DNA from 2 places in the Kitasatospora sp. NPDC058032 genome. Region 1 is predicted to be linked to the other one. Evidence: riboswitches for the same ligand, from Rfam matches in the RefSeq annotation. Region 1 holds a riboswitch; the other holds the start of a gene.
The links. A riboswitch is a leader RNA that binds a small molecule or an ion and turns the genes downstream of it on or off. The one in region 1 is predicted to bind magnesium.

Region 1 (8,351 bases):
GCCGCCAGGTACGCGAAGTAGCCCGCGGACTCGTCGTCGTCCGCGCCGCCCTCGCCGTCGCCCTCGCCGTCGCCCTCGCCCTCGCCGTCGCCCTCGCTCTCGCCGTCGCCCTCGCCCTCGCCGTACAGCGCGCCGGCGAACGCCCAGTCGCCCGCGCCCTGGAAGTAGGACTTCTCGGAGAAGTACTGGTAGTCGTCCGCGCCGAAGCCCGCGTTCCCGGCCGCCCAGTCGACGAAGTCCAGGTTGGCGTACCGCACCTCGACCCGATGGCCGGCGCGTGCGGCGGCGGTGTGCAGGATCCCGAGCGCCAGCGACGGCACGTCGATCGCGCCCCAGGGCATGTGCAGCAGGACGATACGCATGATGGCCACTTCTGTTGTCCGCGGGCGGTGGGCGAGGTGTCGCTCCGGGGCACCGCGGGCGCCCCGGAGCGACGGAGGGTCACTTGCCCTCGGGTGCCTTCTTCGGCTTCGGCTGCCCCTTGAGGGCAGGCGCGACCGCTGCGGCCTTGGTGATGTCGAGCGCGAAGTTCTGGACCACCACGGCGCCCCGGTCACGCTCCGGGGTGCTGATCGGGTCGTTCTGAATGCTGCGACGCTTCATGGCTGTTCACCTCCTTCCACCGGTTCGGCGGGTCCCCCGGGGCGATCGCCGCGGGGTGTCCTGGGGGCCGGTGCCGGCCAGGCGCGCCCGGCGAACCGGACCATCGTGGCCAGCACCGACCGGTGGTCGGCGGTCCGGCGGCTGTAGTGGCCGCCGTCCACCCAGAGCAGTTCGTGCGGCACCGCCAGCCGGCGCAGGTCCGCGGCGTACCGGGCCACCTGGTCGGGCGGGCAGCGCTCGTCGGTCCGCGAGGCGACCAGCAGGACGGGCGCGCGGACCTGGTGCACGTAGGACCGCGGGTCGGCCGCGCGGTAGCGCTCGGGCACCTCCTCCGGGGTGCCGCCGAACAGCTGCCGGTCGAGTTCGCGGAGCGCGGGGGTGGTGCCGCGGTAGGCCGCCGGGTAGTCCGCGATCGGCTGGGCGGCCAGGCCGAGCGACCACAGCTCCGGCTGCGCGCCCAGCGCCAGCAGGGTCAGGTAGCCGCCCCACGAGAATCCGCACAGGCCGGTGCGCTCCGCGAGCGCCGTGCCGTCGGCGACCAGCTCCGCGCGGACGGCGGCCAGGTCCTCGATCTGCGCCAGTCCGACCCGGTGGCCGTACTCGTGCTGCCAGCGGGCGCCGTAGCCGGTGGAGCCGCGGTAGTTGGTGCGCACCACCGCGTAGCCCTCGCCGACCAGGGCGTTCACCCGGGGGTCGTAGGAGTCCCGGTCGTGGGTGGCGGGGCCGCCGTGCACCAGGAAGAGGGTCGGCCACGGGCCCGGGCCGGCCGGGGTGCTGACGAAGCTGTGGATCCGCCCGTACGGCCGGGGTGTCCAGCGCCGGGTGCGGGAGGTGCCGTCCCGGTCCGGGGCGCAGTCGTCCGCCGTCTCCGCACCGGGGCCGAGGACCAGCGGGCGGGGCGGTGTCGACTCCCGGCTCCAGACGCAGTGCAGGGTGCCGTCGGGGGCGCAGGACAGGTCGTGGATCGTGCCGCCGGGGGTGCGCAGCTCCCGGGCGGACGGTTCGCGCTCCGGCGTTCCCCGGCCCGCCGGCGGATCGAGGTCGGCGAGGAGGAGGCGGCTCCGCCCGGCCCGCTCGTGCTGGATCAGCACCCCGCGCGGCCCCCGGTACCAGCCCGCCGAGATCTCCGTGTCGAACGACAGTCCCGGGTAGCGGCGCAGGCCCTCGCCCGCCCGCCAGGTCGCGACGGCGTACCGCTCGTCCTGCTCGACCACCAGCAGCAGCTCCGGCTCCCGTACCGCGAGCGGGTTGAACTCGATCGGCCAGAGCCGCAGCCGGCGGCTTCCGGCGAGCCGCGGCGGAGCGTCCGCCCGGGCGTGCGGGCGGGCCTCCGTCGGCCACAGGACCACCGCGTCCTCCCCGTCGGGCCGCCCGCCGAGGGCGAGCAGCCGGCCGTCCGGCGACAGGTCGGCCAGGCTCAGGTACCCCGGCGCCGAGCCGACCGGCCGGGCCTCGCCGGCGGGCGGTCCGACGTAGCAGTGCGAGACGCCGTCGACGCCGACGGCCACCGCGGCGAGCGCGCCCGTCCGGTCGAAGGCCACGCCGTACGGCCGCCCGCGGGGCACACCGTGCAGCGCCTCACCGCCCGGCTCACCGCCCGGCTCACCGCCCGCGAACGGCTCGCGGCGCCACCGCCCCTCCCCCGCCGCATCGGCGTCGAACCACCAGATGGCGCCGCCGTCCGGCTCGATCTCGCTCAGGTGGACGCCCCCCGGCCGGTCGGTGACCACCCGGCGCCGCCCCGTGCCCAGGTCCCAGGCCACCGCCTGCCAGCAGTCGTCGACGAGCCGGGTCTCGACCGCGCGGCCGGCCGCCAGCGCGGCGAAGCCGGGGGACTGGAACGCCTGTGTCACTGGCCCGGCCCTTTCCGGCTCGATGATGGGAACAGGCTGCGCCGAACATCTCGAGGGCCAGTGAACTGGCGTGAAGAAAAGGACACTTGCGGAAGGTCGCGGTCACTCTAGGGGGATGTCGTGCCCACGACCAGACCTTTCGCACGGTTGGCCGAAAGACGGTTGACGTGAACACCGGGGGGCAGCGGACGCCGACGCGGCCGTTGACACGGCGTCGACGCGTCGTGGACATGCCGCTTCCAGACTGGCCGGGACAGCACATCCCCCAGCAGAGGAAGGAAGGGGACACCCATGCGCATGCGCGGTCTCCTCGCGGCAGTCGTGGTCTCGGTGGCAGCCGCCGGCCTGGTCGCACCGGTCTCGTCCGCCGCACCGGCCAAGAGCGCCGGGCCGATCGAACGGGTCGGCGGCGGCACCCACGTCCTGATCAACCCGGCGAACGCCGCCACCACCACCTGGACACCCGAGACGCGGAGCTCCCTCGACGGCCGGCCACTGAAGATCCACGCGACCGAACCCGCCGTCGCCCCGATGTCCGGCGCGCCCTCGCTCGCCAAGGCCAGCGTCTGGGTCACCACCGGGCGCCTGCTCACCGGCGGCGGAGTGTGCACCGCCAACGTCGTCTCCAGCGCCAACCGCGACGTCATCGCCACCGCCCGGCACTGCGTCGAGGGCGGCAGCGACTTCAAGTTCGCGCCCGGCTACGACGCGGGCAACGCCCCCTACGGCTGGTGGTCCTGGCGGTCGGCCGGCTGGGTGGACGCTCCCGCCCCGCAGGGCGACATCGCCTTCATCGTGCTGAACACCCTCAACGGCCGGCACATCGCGGACGTCGTCGGGGCCACCGGCATCGGCTTCAACCAGCCCATCAACAACTACGCGCACATCATCGGCATCCCCGGGAAGACCCCGGCCGCCCAGGAGCACATGCTCTGGTGCGGCGGCCAGCCGGTGGCCGGCCCCGAGCAGCCGTCCACCGCGCTGATCGACAACTGCAACGGCCTGAGCGGAGGTTCCAGCGGCGGACCGTTCTTCGTGAACTACGACCAGACCGACGGTTCGGCCGTGCAGACCGGCGACTTCGTGACGGGCTACAGCTGGCAGGGCAAGTGGTGGGCGGTGAACTCCTACTACCGCGACGACGCCTACAACGTCTTCAACGGGGCGCAGCACGCCTGATCGCCCCCCGGCACCGACCGCACGCGCGGTGCCACCCCCGCCGCCGGGCCCCACCGACCCGGCGGCGCGGGCGCGTTCCGCCGCCGAACCCGACGGCGGCGGCCGGCACCTCCCCGCACGCCAAGGCAAAGGTTCTACCAAGAACGCAAGTACGGCGCGGGCGAGGGTCTATGCTTTTCGAGGTTTGAAGAGGCACCTCGTTCGGTGAGGCGTCTTCACGGACACAGGCCACTGACCCGACGACGTCGAGAGACGCCCAGGTTCAGGACAGGTCTTCCCGGGTTAAGGGTTGATCCCAAGTGGCTTCCGGCCGGTGGGCCGGATTACGCCGTGGAGTGCCAAAGCTCTGACGAGTTGGGGTGAGCCGGCCGCTGTCGCGCGCCGGCGAACTCCTTGCCGCGTCGATGACACGCACCGTGAGGGTGCGTCCGGCCGGGAGGAGGCGAGAGACATGGATTGCAGTAGTCCGGGCCACAGTCGCCCCTGCACCCGCCTGCCCTCGTTCACCTCCGGCACGCGGTAACCGTTCTCCCCGCACACGATTCCGGCGCCGCACCGCACGCCGCCGCCTCGGCTCCGCCATGCCCTCATCGGCTCCCGGGCCGTCGCGGCGCGTCGCGGCGCGCCCGCCCTCGGGGGGACCTGCTGCCGCGCGCCCCCTGACCTCCCCCGCTTCCGGGGGCCGGGAGGCCCGTCATGACCGCCGCCAACGCCACACCGATGATCGTCCCGACCGTCGACTTCCTCCTCCGCCTCGCCACCGGCGTCGCCTGCGGCGCGCTGATCGGCGTCGAACGCCAATGGCGGGCCCGGATGGCCGGCCTGCGCACCAACGCCCTGGTCGCCGCCGGCGCCACCCTGTTCGTCCTCTACAGCGAGGCCGTCGGCGACCCCGGCAGCCCCACCAGGGTCGCCTCCTACGTCGTCTCCGGCATCGGCTTCCTCGGCGGTGGCGTCATCCTGCGCGACGGCGCCGGCGTCCGCGGTCTCAACACCGCCGCCACGCTGTGGTGTTCGGCCGCCGTCGGGGTGCTCGCCGGCTCCGGCAAGCTGGAGCTCGCCGCCCTCGGCACCCTGACCGTGCTCGCCGTCCACCTGGTCCTGCGCCCGGCCGGCCGGCTGCTCGACCGTGCCCCGCAGTCCGGCAGCGACCCCGACTCCGCCACCCGCGCCACCATCCACCTGGCCTGCGACCGCAAGTCCGAGACCCACATCCGCGCCCTGCTCCTGCAGGCCCTCGCCGCCTCCGGCCTCGCGCCCACCGGCCTGCGGGCCCGCCGCACCGACAGCGGCGAGATCACCAGCCTGCGCGCCACCGTCGCCATCACCGGACAGGTCGCCCCGGCGCTCGAACAGGTCGTCACCCGGCTCTCGCTGGAACCGGGCGTGCGCGACCTGCACTGGCACCTGGAGGACGAGCACGACCGCACCGAGCAGTCCGCACTCGCCTGAGGACAGCACCGCACCACCGGCACCACCCGAACCACAGCAGATCAGACGTCAGAAGGAGGCCGTCCCCATGACCGTAGTCGCACGCCCCCGCCGGACGGGCAGAGGCATCGCCATCACCGGAGTCCTGGCAGTCCTGGCCCTCGAGGCCGTCGCCCTGGGCACCGCTCCCACCGGCCTGCGATCCGTGATCGGCGGCGTCCTGTTCGGTTCCTCCGTCACCGGCCTCGTCCTCGCCCTCCTCCTGGCCCGCACCGGCAGCCGCACCACGCGGACCAGTCCCGCCGCTCCCGCGGGCGACAACCGGCAGTTCAGCGCACGGAGGTTCTCGGCATGACGTTCCCCAAGCCGTTCCCCGCGGCCCCGGCCCGGACCTCGCTGCCGTCCCGCGTGGCCGGCCGGCTGTCCCGGATGACCTGGGTGGACGTGGTCGTCGCCGCCGCCGTCCTGGTCCTGCTCTACCTCGCGCTGCGGGTCGGACAGGGCACCACGGTCCGCTTCTCCACCGGCCGCGGCGCCGATGTCGACACCACCCCCGCCCGGCTCCCCTACGACGCCGCGCGCTCGCTGCTGCGGATGTTCGCCGCCCTCGCCGCCTCGGTCGTCTTCACCTTCGGCTACGCCTACGCCGCCGCCAAGAGCCGCCGTCTGGAGCGCATCCTCATCCCGGCACTGGACATCCTCCAGTCCGTCCCCGTACTGGCCTTCCTCACCGTGGCGGTCACCGGCTTCCTCGCGCTGTTCCCCGGCTCCGTGCTCGGCCTCGAATGCGCGGCGGTCTTCGCGATCTTCACCTCCCAGGCGTGGAACATGACCTTCGGCTTCTACGCCGCCCTCACCTCGCTGCCGCGCGAACTCGACGAGCTGTCCCGCTCCTTCCGCTTCACCAGGTGGATGCGCTTCTGGAAGGTCGAGGTGCCCTCCGGCATGATCGGCCTGGTCTGGAACGGCATGATGAGCTTCGGCGGCGGCTGGTTCTTCCTCGTCGCCTCCGAGGCGATCAGCGTCAACAACCAGACGTACGCCCTGCCCGGCGTCGGCTCCTACGCGGGCGCCGCCATCGCCGCCGGCGACCTCGGCAAGGTCGGCTGGGCGATCGTCACCATGGCCGTCATGGTGATCGGCGTGAACTTCCTGTTCTGGCGCCCGCTCACCGCCTGGGCGGAGAAGTTCAAGAACGAGCAGTCCGAGGCCACCGAGGTCCAGCGCTCCGTCGTCCTGGACTTCCTGCGCCGCTCCCACTGGCCCGAGCTGCTCGGCCGCCTGTTCCGCCCGGCCGCCCTGGCACTGTCCCGCGCCGGACGGCTGCTGGGCACCGACGACCGCCCGCTCGCCGTCGGCACCGGCCGCCGGCGTGCCGGCGACCTCGCCTTCGCCGTCGTCGCCGGGGGCCTGATCCTCTGGGGCCTGATCGACCTGGGCCGCTACCTGGACGACCGCACCGGCCTCGGCGTGTTCGGCGAGCCGCTGCTGCTCGGGCTGGCCACCCTGGCCCGCGTCGTCGTCCTGGTGGCGGTGGCCTCCCTGGTCTGGGTGCCGATCGGCGTGAAGATCGGCTTCTCGCCGAGGCTCACCCGCATCGCCCAGCCCGTCGTCCAGGTGCTGGCCAGCTTCCCCGCCAACTTCCTGTTCCCCCTGGTCGTCTGGTTCCTCCTCAGGACCGGCCTGTCGATCGACGTCGGCGGCATCGTGCTGATGGCCCTCGGCGCCCAGTGGTACATCCTGTTCAACACCATCGCCGGCGCCATGGCCATCCCCACCGACCTGCGCGAGGCCATGGACGACCTCGGCGTGCGCGGCCGGCAGCGCTGGCGCCGCCTGATCGTGCCCGGGATCTTCCCCGCCTACGTCACCGGCGGCCTCACCGCCTCCGGCGGCGCCTGGAACGCCTCCATCGTCGCCGAGGTGGTCACCTTCGGCAGCACCACCCTCACCGCGACCGGCCTCGGCGCCTACATCGCCCGGGCCACCGAACGCGGCGACCGGCCGCACCTGCTCGCCGGGGTCGCGGTGATGAGCCTGTACGTCGTCCTCCTCAACCGGCTGGTCTGGCGCCGCCTGCACCGGCTCGCCGAGACCCGCTACTCCCTCTGACCACGCACGCGCCGCCCCACCCGCACCACGACGCACGGAGATCCGCCATGAGCTTCAAGAGCCTGCGCGACCTGCTCGCCCCCCGCACCGCCACCCGCGCTCCCCTGACCACCGTCCCCGCCGCCGCACCCGCCGCACCGTCCGCACCCGCCGCCCGCCCGGCGGACGGCGAGGTGCTGCTGGAGACCGCCGGCCTGACCAAGGCCTACGCCGGCGCGGACGGTGAACTGCCCGTCCTGTCGGGCATCGACCTGAAGGTGCGGGCCGGCGAGATCGTCGCGCTGCTCGGCAAGTCCGGCTCCGGCAAGTCCACCCTGCTGCGCTGCCTGGCCGGCCTCATTCCGCCCAGCTCCGGCACCGTCCGCTACCGCGGCACCCCGCTCACCGGCGCCAACCCGGGCACCGCCATGGTCTTCCAGACCTTCGCCCTGCTGCCCTGGCTCACCGTCCAGCAGAACGTCGAACTCGGCCTGGAGGCGCGCGGGGTGGCGCCGAAGGAGCGCGCCGGGGCGGCGGTGCGGGCCATCGACCTGATCGGCCTGGACGGCTTCGAGTCCGCCTACCCCAAGGAGCTCTCCGGCGGGATGCGCCAGCGGGTCGGCTTCGCCCGGGCGCTGGTCGTCGAGCCGGACGTGCTGATGATGGACGAGCCGTTCTCGGCGCTGGACGTCCTCACCGCCGAGAACCTGCGCGGCGAGCTGATGGAGCTGTGGGAGTCCGGCCAGTTCCCCACCCGCGCCGTCGTCCTGGTCACCCACAACATCGAGGAGGCGGTGCTGATGGCCGACCGGATCGTCGTCCTCGGCGCCCGCCCGTACGGCACCATCCGGGAGACCGTCGAGATCACCCTGGACCGGCCCCGCGACCGCGACTCCGCCGCCTTCGACGAACTGGTCGACCGCGTCTACCGCATCATGACCGGCCGCCCCAAGGAGACCCGCCTGCCCGGCCGCGCCGACGCCGTGCAGCCCGACCGGCGCACCGTCGCCAACACCCCGCTGCCCGGCGCCACGGTCGACGGCCTCTCCGGCCTCGCCGGGATGATCGCGCACCGCGGCGGACGCTGCGACCTCGCCGGCCTCGCCGACGAACTCGCGCTGGACATCGACGACATGCTCCCCCAGGTCGACGCCCTCGACCTGCTCGGCTTCGCCGAGATCAGCGGCAACGACC
Region 2 (8,351 bases), on a different contig from region 1:
TGATGTACGAGCTGGGATTACGTCACATCATCGGCAAGCCGACGATCCACATCGGTGAGGCGGGGCAGTTGCCCTTCGACATCGCCTCGATCAGGACGATCCGCTATCAACGGGCGCGCAGCCACTTGGCCGGTGCGCGGCGCGAGATCGAGAGCGCCCTCGAAGTAGGGATTCGGGACGGCTTCGAACTCCTCACCCCGGCACGGGTGGTGCGGGCACTCGAGACCTCCGACGGGCAGTTGCCATCCCAGCAGAGCCCGGATCTGGAGGACGAAACCGACGAGAACCTGCCGGGCCTGCTCGACGACTTCGCCGCGATCGAAGACGGGCTCGAGGCGATGGCCGCTCACCTGAGCACGATCACAAAGACGATCGAGACCATCGGGACGCTGACCGAACAGAGCAACGTCGAGATCACCGATCTCACCCAGTCGAACGCCCCGGCGAGCGCACGGCTTGCCGCTGTGATCCGCTACGCGGAGTTGCTCAGCGCACCAGCCGGGGAAATGAACGCCACCGCAGGGGCCTTCGCGGAGCAGATGGCCGTCATGGACAGCGGCATGAGAGCCGCGCTCGGCCTCGTCGAAGTGACGCCGCCCAGCGAACGGGACGCAGGAACGAACGAATTCCTGGAACAGCTCATCGCACTGGACGAGTCCGCTCAGACAGGACTGTCACAGATCGGTTCTCTCGGCACGTCTGCGGAGGGCCTGGTTCGTTTGAGCCGACACCTCCGCAAGCCGGTGAGGGACATCTCCGCCGCGGTGAAGCAGATGACCTCTGCCGTCAGCTGCATGGGGGAATGGGCGGACAAGGCCCGGGATCTGGTGCAGAGCACCGAGTAGTGGAACTGCCCGATCGGGACCCGGACCTCTGCGGTCCGGGTCCCGATGCCATGGCTGCTCAAGCAGGGGCCGACAACTCATGGCCCCGTCGGGTACCCAGCCGCCGCCGTTCGCTCTCCCCACGGACTGGAGTCGACCGCGCACGTCGTTTGCTGGTGTGCTGTTGATCGGCGAGACAGACTCGCCGTCTACAGCCAGTTGCGGCGCTTGAAGATCAAGTAGAGGCTGGTGCAGACGAGGGCCATCAGCGCGATGGCGAAGGGATAGCCGAAGGCCCAGTGGAGTTCCGGCATCTCGTCGAAGTTCATGCCGTAGACGGTGCCGATCAGGGTCGGGGCGAAGAGGATGGCCGCCCAGGAGGAGATCTTCTTGATCTCGTCGTTCTGGGCGTGGCCGGCCTCGGCGAGCTGCTTCATCTCCTCGTTCTGCCGCTGGGAGACCAGGGTGGCGTTGACGGTGAGGATGTTCTGCAGCATCTGGCGGAAGCCGTCGACGCGCTCGGCGGCGTAGGTGGCGTGGTCGGCGACGTCGCGCAGGTAGCGCTGGAGCTCCTCGTCGGTGCCGTACTTGCCGAAGCCGGCCTCCAGGCTCTTCATGATCTCCAGCAGCGGGCGGGTGGCGCGCTGGAACTCGATGACCTCGCGGGAGAGTTCGTAGATGCGCCGGGACACCTGCGGGTCGCCGCCGAAGACCTCGGTCTCGATCTCGTCGATGTCGTGCTGGAGGCCGGCGATGACCGGGGCGTAGCCGTCGACGACGGCGTCGAGCACGGCGTACAGGACGGCCTCGGGGCCGAGGGCCAGCAGTTCGGGGTCGGCCTCCACGCGGCGGCGGACGGCGGAGAGGTCGGGGGCCTGGGAGTGGCGGACGGTGAGGACGAAGTCGGGGCCGACGAAGAGGTGGATCTCGCCGAAGTCGACCTCCTCCACGTCGTCCAGGTAGCGGGCGGCGCGCAGGACCACGAAGAGGGTGTCGCCGTAGCGCTCCAGCTTGGGGCGCTGGTGGGCGACGATGGCGTCCTCGACGGCCAGTTCGTGCAGGTTGAACCGCTCGGCGGCCTCCAGCAGCTGGGCCTCGGCGGGGCGGTAGAGCCCGATCCAGGCCATCGTGCCGGGCTTGCCGGGCAGTTCGCGGTAGACGTCGGCCAGGTTGGCGGCCGACTGCACCCGGTGGCCGTCGCGGTAGACGGCCGCGTCGACGACGGAGCGCTCCAGGCTCACGTGCTCGACCGGCTGGTCCGGGCGCGGGTCCATGGAGTGCTCGGGGGCGGGCTGGGCGGGCGCGCCGCCGGCCGGGGTGACGGGACGGGTGAAGGGACGCTTGCTCGCGCGCACAGCGCGCACACGCCAGTCGGACATGACGGGGTACCTCCGCGGTTCGGGGGCCGCCGCACCCGGGGACGTGGCACGTCGCGGGATGCGGGGCGGGCGGGAGGCGCCCGGCCGTCCTCCACCACGCACCGCGCCCGGGCCGCGCGCGTCCGCGCCGGGGTCAGCGGCGGGCGGTGCGGCGGGGGTCGGGAGCGGTACGGGAGGAGGGGTGCCGGGTGCCAGGAAGAGTGGGGGACGTCCTGGGGCGGGGCCGACTTCGACCCGGACTACCGCACTCCACTGCTCTCACCTCCTCGCCGTCGGGGCGCCCGCGCGGGGTCGCCGTTACCGGGCCACCAGGAGGCTCCACACCGCCGAGCGGGCGCACACGGGCGCCGCGACGACGGGCGGGCACCCCTGAATCTCGTCAGAGCTTTGGCACGCCACGGCGTAGCGCCCCGGGATTCCGGGGTGCAGCCACTTGGGGTCACCCCTTAGGCCGGGGAGACCTGTCCTGACCCTGGGCGTCTCTCGACGTCGTGGGGTCAGTGGCCTGTGTCCATGGCGACGCCTCACCGAACGAGGTGCCTTCACAACCTCCCCGAGTCTAGTACCCCCGAAAGGGGTCCTTCGACCGGGGGTCCTGCGGTGACCCGGCAGGGGCGCGCAGCGGCGGCGGGCACCGCTGCGCGCGGTTCTCCGACGCCGCGTCACGTTCCTCGGGTGGACCGGGGGTCGGGCCGGAGCCGGATCGGGAGCGGCTTCGGGGGGCGGCTCCGGGGTCAGTGGGAGGACCCGAGGTGGGCCGCCACGTACGGCACGGCGACCGCCTCCAGCGCGCCGGGCGAGCCGAACGCGGGGTGGACGTTGACCTCGAAGACCACGCCGCCGCTCTCCGCCGCGAGGTCGACGGCCGCGAACGGCAGCCCGACCGACCCGGTGGCCGCCACCGCCAGCTCCGCCAGCCCGGCGGGCAGCTCCGCCAGCGGCAGCGGGGTGGAGACGGCGCCCCGGGCGAGGTTGCACGGCTCGTCCGGGTCGTCCTGCACGTGTTCGACGGCGCGCAGTGCCCGCCCGCCGAGCACGGTCACCCGGTACTGGTGGCGGCGGCCGTCGGCGGTGAAGTTGCGGGCGTCCCGGGCGAGCAGCCAGTCGCTGCCGACCTGCGCGTAGCACTCGGCCGCCTCGGCGAGCTGGGCGTGGGTGGTGACGTGGAAGACGTCCTGCCCGCTCATACCGACGGTCGGGCGGGCCCAGACGTCGCCGCCGAGCCGGTCGAACACCTCGGCGGCCTCGGCGGCGGTGGGCCGGGAGAGCGTGACGGTGGGCATCTGGCGCACGCCGTCGCGGGCGAAGCTCTCGACGGTGAGCCGCTTGTCGCTCGCCGTCCGCCATCCGTCGGCGGCGGTGCCGAGCGAGCGGACGCCGTGCTCGCGCAGGATCCGCTGGCAGTCGACGAGCTCCGGGCGCCGGTGCGGCGGTATCTCGTAGAGGATCACCGACCGGGCGGTCACCGCGAGGCCCTCGGCGGGAACCTCCAGGGCGACGCCGTCGCCGGTGCCGCGCACCCGGCCGCCGCCGGCCGGCCCGTCCGGTCCGCCGGTCATGAAGTGCCGCGCGTCGAGCAGCACCGGTGCCCGTCCGGTGAGCCGCCGAACGGCGGCCGCCAACGCCTCCCGGCTGCCTTCGGTCGAGCTGTGATCGGTCATCAGAACGAGCTCGCTACGCCCCATGGGCACATCGAACATGTCACGGACATGCCCGGGCAAGGACTTTCCGGAATGTCGGTCCCCCGGTAAATCGGGATGCGCCCGCCGGGCGCCGCGGGTTAACCTCGGCGCCATGTCGACGCCCCGCATCTCCTAGCTGACGGACCCGCCTCCACGCCACCCGCGTGTCCGCTAGCTGTTACGGAGCGTCATCCCCTTGATCACCACCCGTGGTGTCGACGTGCGCGTCGCCGCCCGCCTGCTGCTGTCCGACCTCACCCTCCACATCGCCCCCGGCGACCGCATCGGCCTGGTCGGCCGCAACGGCGCCGGCAAGACCACCCTGCTCGCCACCCTCGCCGGGCAGCTGCGCCCCGCCGCCGGCACCGTCACCCGCACCGGACCGGTCGGCTACCTGGCGCAGGACTCCCGTACCGGTGACCCGGCCGTGACCGTCACCGGGCGGATCCTGTCCGCCCGCGGCCTGGACACCGCCGTCCGGGAACTGCGCGCCGCCGAGAGGGCCATGGCCACGGCCGGCGACGAGCGCGCGCAACGCCGCGCGATGACCGCCTACACCCGGGCCGAGGCCGAGTTCCAGGCCCGTGGCGGCTACCCGGCGGAGGCCGAGGCCGCGCGGGTCGCGGCCGGCCTCGGCCTGCCCGACCGGCTGCTGGACAGCCCGCTCGGCGCGCTCTCCGGCGGCCAGCGGCGCCGGGTCGAGCTGGCCCGGATGCTCTTCGCCGACCACGCCACCCTGCTGCTCGACGAGCCCACCAACCACCTCGACGCGGACGCCGTCGCCTGGCTGCGCGGCTACCTGGCCGGCTACCCCGGCGGCCTGGTGCTGATCAGCCACGACGTGCCGCTGCTGGCCGGCACCGTCAACCGGGTGTTCCACCTCGACCCGCAGCGCGCCACGGTCGACGTCCACAACACCGGCTGGGCCGCCTACCTGGCACAGCGCGCGGCCGACGAGCGCCGCCGCTCCCGCGAGCGGGCCAACGCCGAACGCAAGGCCGCCGCCCTGCACGCCCAGGCCGACCGGATGCGGGCCAACGTGGCGACCGCCGTCACCGCCCGCTCGATGGCCCGCCGGGCCGACCGGATGCTCGCCGCCCTCGAACCCGTCCGCCAGGCCGAGCGCACCGCCCGCATCCGGCTGCCCGAGCCGGCGCCCTGCGGGCGGATGCCGCTCGGCGCGGTCGGCCTCACCAAGTCGTACGGCGGGCGCACCGTGCTCGACGGGCTCGACCTCGCCGTCGAGCGGGGCAGCCGGCTCGTCGTGCTCGGTCCCAACGGGGCGGGCAAGACCACGCTGCTGCGGGTCCTGGCCGGCCGGCAGACCCCGGACGGCGGGCGCGTCGTCCCCGGTCCCGGACTGCGGCTCGGCTACTTCGCCCAGGAGCACGAGACCCTCGATCCGGGCCGCACCGTCGGGGAGAACCTCGCCGCGGCGGCGCCGGCGCTCACCGACGGTGAGGTGCGGCAGGTGCTCGGCGCGTTCCTGTTCCGGGGCGACGACGCGGACAAGCCGGCCGGGGTGCTGTCCGGCGGCGAGAAGACCAGGCTCGCGCTGGCCGGGCTGGTCCACTCGGGCGCCAATGTGCTGCTGCTGGACGAGCCCACCAACAACCTCGACCCGGCCTCGCGGGACGAGGTGCTGGCGGCGGTGGGCGGCTACCCGGGCGCGATCGTGCTGGTCACCCACGACCCCGGGGCGGTCGAGGCGCTGCGGCCGGACCGGGTGCTGCTGCTGCCCGGCGGGGACGAGGACCTGTGGAGCGAGGACTACCTCGACCTGGTGGCCGCGGGCTGACCCGCGGCCCCGGTGACACCGCAGGCCGGTGGAAACCGGTGGAAGCCGGCTGAGGCCGGCGGTATCGGGGACTGCGGTGGCATCAGGGCTTGCGGGCCTCGATGAGGAACCGGGCGGAGTGGGCGACGAACGGCCCCTCCGCCCGGATCAGGGCGTCCAGCTCGCGCAGCCGCGCCCAGTGCGCCTCCACGGTGAAGCCCGGCACCATCCAGATCACCTTGCGCAGGAACCAGACCACCGCGCCGATGTCCAGGAACTCCACCCGCAGCCGCTCGGACCGCAGGTCGACCACCTCGAGACCGGCGGCCCGGGCGGCGTCCGCGGCGTCCTCCGGCCGCCGGGCCCGGCGCGCCTCCGGCTGCGGCCCGAGGAAGAACTCGACCAGCTCGAACACCGAGGCCGGACCCACGTGCTGGGCCAGGTAGCTGCCGCCGGGGCGCAGCACGCGGGCGACCTCCGCCCACCACACGGTCACCGGGTGACGGCTGGTCACCAGGTCGAAGGCACCGTCGGCGAAGGGCAGCGGCGGCTCGTCCGGATCCGCCACCACGAGCGCGCCGAGCGGATGGAGCACGGAGGTCGCCCTTGCCGCGTTCGGCGGCCACGCCTCGGTGGCGGCCATCGTGCGCGGGAAGCGGTCCGCCACGCCCGCGAGCACCTCCCCGCCGCCGGTCTGCACGTCCAGCGCCGCCGACGCGAGCGCCAGCCGCTCCCCCAGCAACCGCTGGTACCCCCAGGACGGGCGCTCCTCGGAGGCCCGGCCGTCCAGCCAGGAGAAGTCCCACCCGTCGACCGGGGCCTCGGCCGCCTCGTCCACCAGTTCCTCGAAGGTACGCTCCATGCCGCCCATCCTGCCGCGTCCGCCGTCGGCCCGCCCTACAGCTGGGCGGCGATCAGCTCGTTGCCGTAGAGGTCCCGGAAGTGCAGCGAGCGCCCGGTCCGCCGTCCGGCGCACCGGGGCGGGCGGGCACACCGAGCTGCGTCGGCCTGACCGCCACCCGGTCGAGGTCGTCGGTTCGTCGTTGATGTCGCGAACCGTGGACCACCCCGCTGACACCGGTCCGGCCGCGCCGAGGACGGCAACGGTCACCGACCGCCGGGACCGGCCAGCCAGATGTCGATGACCCGCTTCGCGATGTCGCCGACCTGCTGGTCACTCGTGTCGATGACCACCGTGGCGGTCGAGTCCGACCGCCCCATCCGGTCGAGCTGCCGGATCGTCCTGCGGAGTTGGTCGTCGGCGCCCGAACCGATCTCCCGGCGGAAGATCCTGGCCTCCAGGGTGGGGAGATCGGCGATCAGGCGGACGGGCGTGATCTCGGCGTCAGGGACGGCGTCGGAGATCCAGCGGAGTTCGTCGTCGAGGGCGGCGAACACCCCCGCGATGATCAGCCGCGTATGGCCGAGGGCCGCGAAGTTGGCCCAGAGCGCGGCGAGGTTGCGGCGGGCCAGCTCACTGGATTCCCGCCCCTCCAGTGGCCAGGGATGGACGCGGTCCAGTTCGTCGGAATCGATCAGGGCGTGGGGGATGTTCCGCTCGGCGAGCAGACGGGCGACCTCGTAGGCGGTCGAGGACTTGCCGACACCTGCGGGACCGCAGATCACCAGAACTGTCGTTGTGGGCATGGCCGGGATTGTGACGGGGATGTCCTCCGTCCACCACGCAATTTTTCCTGGCGGTGACGGACAGCTCCGGCTGCGGGGGCGTAGCCGGACGACGGATCACCCGGTCCCGCGGGGCAGGTCGACTCACGTCGGCCGACGTTCCCCGGCCTCCCTCCCGGCCCGGCCGGCGGCGACCTTCCAGGCGGCCGTGACGGCGTGGTGGGCCCGCGCCGTGGCCTCGGCGGTGTCGGGCGGCAGGTGCAGCGGGCTGCCGAGGTGGACGTGCAGGGCGGGGCGGCGGACGGGGGCGGTGGCCAGGCCCGCGAGTTGCTTGAGCGGCCCACCGGAGGTCAGCCGGCGGGCGCCGGCCTGGCCGAGCGGAACGACCGGGGCGCCGGTGGCCCGTGCCAGCCGGGCCAGGCCACTGCGGAACGGGCCGGGCGGCAGTTCCCCGGAGTCGCGGCGGCGCGGCAGCCCGCCCTCCCCGTAGATCAGCACGACCCGCCCGGCCGCGAGGGCTTCGGCCGCCGCGTCGAGCGACTCGGCCGCCCGCGCGGTGCCGCGGTGGACGGCGATGTACCCCTCCCGGCGCAGCACCGGTCCGAGCACCGGGACCCGCCAGAGCCCGGCGGTGGCCAGGACGACCGGGCGGGCGCCGAGCCGGTGCAGGGCGGCGAGCACGACTGCGGGGTCGGCGAGCGAGGTGTGGTTGGCCGCGACGATGCTGCCCGGCGCGGGGCGGCCGGCGTCAGTGGCATTGGCGGCACCAGTGCCATCAGTGGCGTCAGTGGCATCAGTGGTGTCGGCGGTGATGTGCAGGCGCCCGAAGGCGGGCACGAGGAGGGCGGAGGCGCGGCTCAGCATGGTGGTGGCGTGGGTCCTCGGTGACGGCGGTGCGGGTCGTGCCGACCAGTCTGCGCGGGCCCCGCCGGGCAGCGCCTGAGTAGCTGTACTCAGCCTGCTGCGGATATCCCCCGGGCCCCTCGCGGCCGCTCGCCGAGCGCGGGGAACCGATCGCGTCTAGGCTCGAACGAATGAGGCGACTGGACGTCATCGACCGGGC

Region 2: another riboswitch for magnesium. It lies ahead of ACFVUH_RS25535 (magnesium and cobalt transport protein CorA); the one in region 1 lies ahead of ACFVUH_RS13585 (MgtC/SapB family protein).

The regions. Positions count from the first base shown of each region.
Region 1 covers NZ_JBHVRK010000006.1:393,119-401,469, reverse strand. The annotation lists gene ACFVUH_RS13605 (RiPP maturation radical SAM C-methyltransferase) at 1-362, opposite strand, end outside; gene ACFVUH_RS13600 (hypothetical protein) at 442-603, opposite strand; gene ACFVUH_RS13595 (alpha/beta hydrolase family protein) at 600-2,456, opposite strand; gene ACFVUH_RS13590 (trypsin-like serine peptidase) at 2,748-3,635, shown strand; M-box (ykoK) riboswitch at 3,825-4,001, shown strand; gene ACFVUH_RS13585 (MgtC/SapB family protein) at 4,332-5,087, shown strand; gene ACFVUH_RS13580 (hypothetical protein) at 5,155-5,421, shown strand; gene ACFVUH_RS13575 (ABC transporter permease) at 5,418-7,178, shown strand; gene ACFVUH_RS13570 (nitrate/sulfonate/bicarbonate ABC transporter ATP-binding protein) at 7,226-8,351, shown strand, end outside.
Region 2 covers NZ_JBHVRK010000017.1:86,706-95,056, reverse strand. The annotation lists gene ACFVUH_RS25540 (hypothetical protein) at 1-845, shown strand, start outside; gene ACFVUH_RS25535 (magnesium and cobalt transport protein CorA) at 1,034-2,203, opposite strand; M-box (ykoK) riboswitch at 2,572-2,746, opposite strand; gene ACFVUH_RS25530 (RimK family alpha-L-glutamate ligase) at 2,938-3,864, opposite strand; gene ACFVUH_RS25525 (ABC-F family ATP-binding cassette domain-containing protein) at 4,082-5,683, shown strand; gene ACFVUH_RS25520 (methyltransferase domain-containing protein) at 5,766-6,524, opposite strand; gene ACFVUH_RS25515 (hypothetical protein) at 6,770-7,309, opposite strand; gene ACFVUH_RS25510 (lysophospholipid acyltransferase family protein) at 7,433-8,152, opposite strand; gene ACFVUH_RS25505 (bifunctional phosphatase PAP2/diacylglycerol kinase family protein) at 8,323-8,351, shown strand, end outside.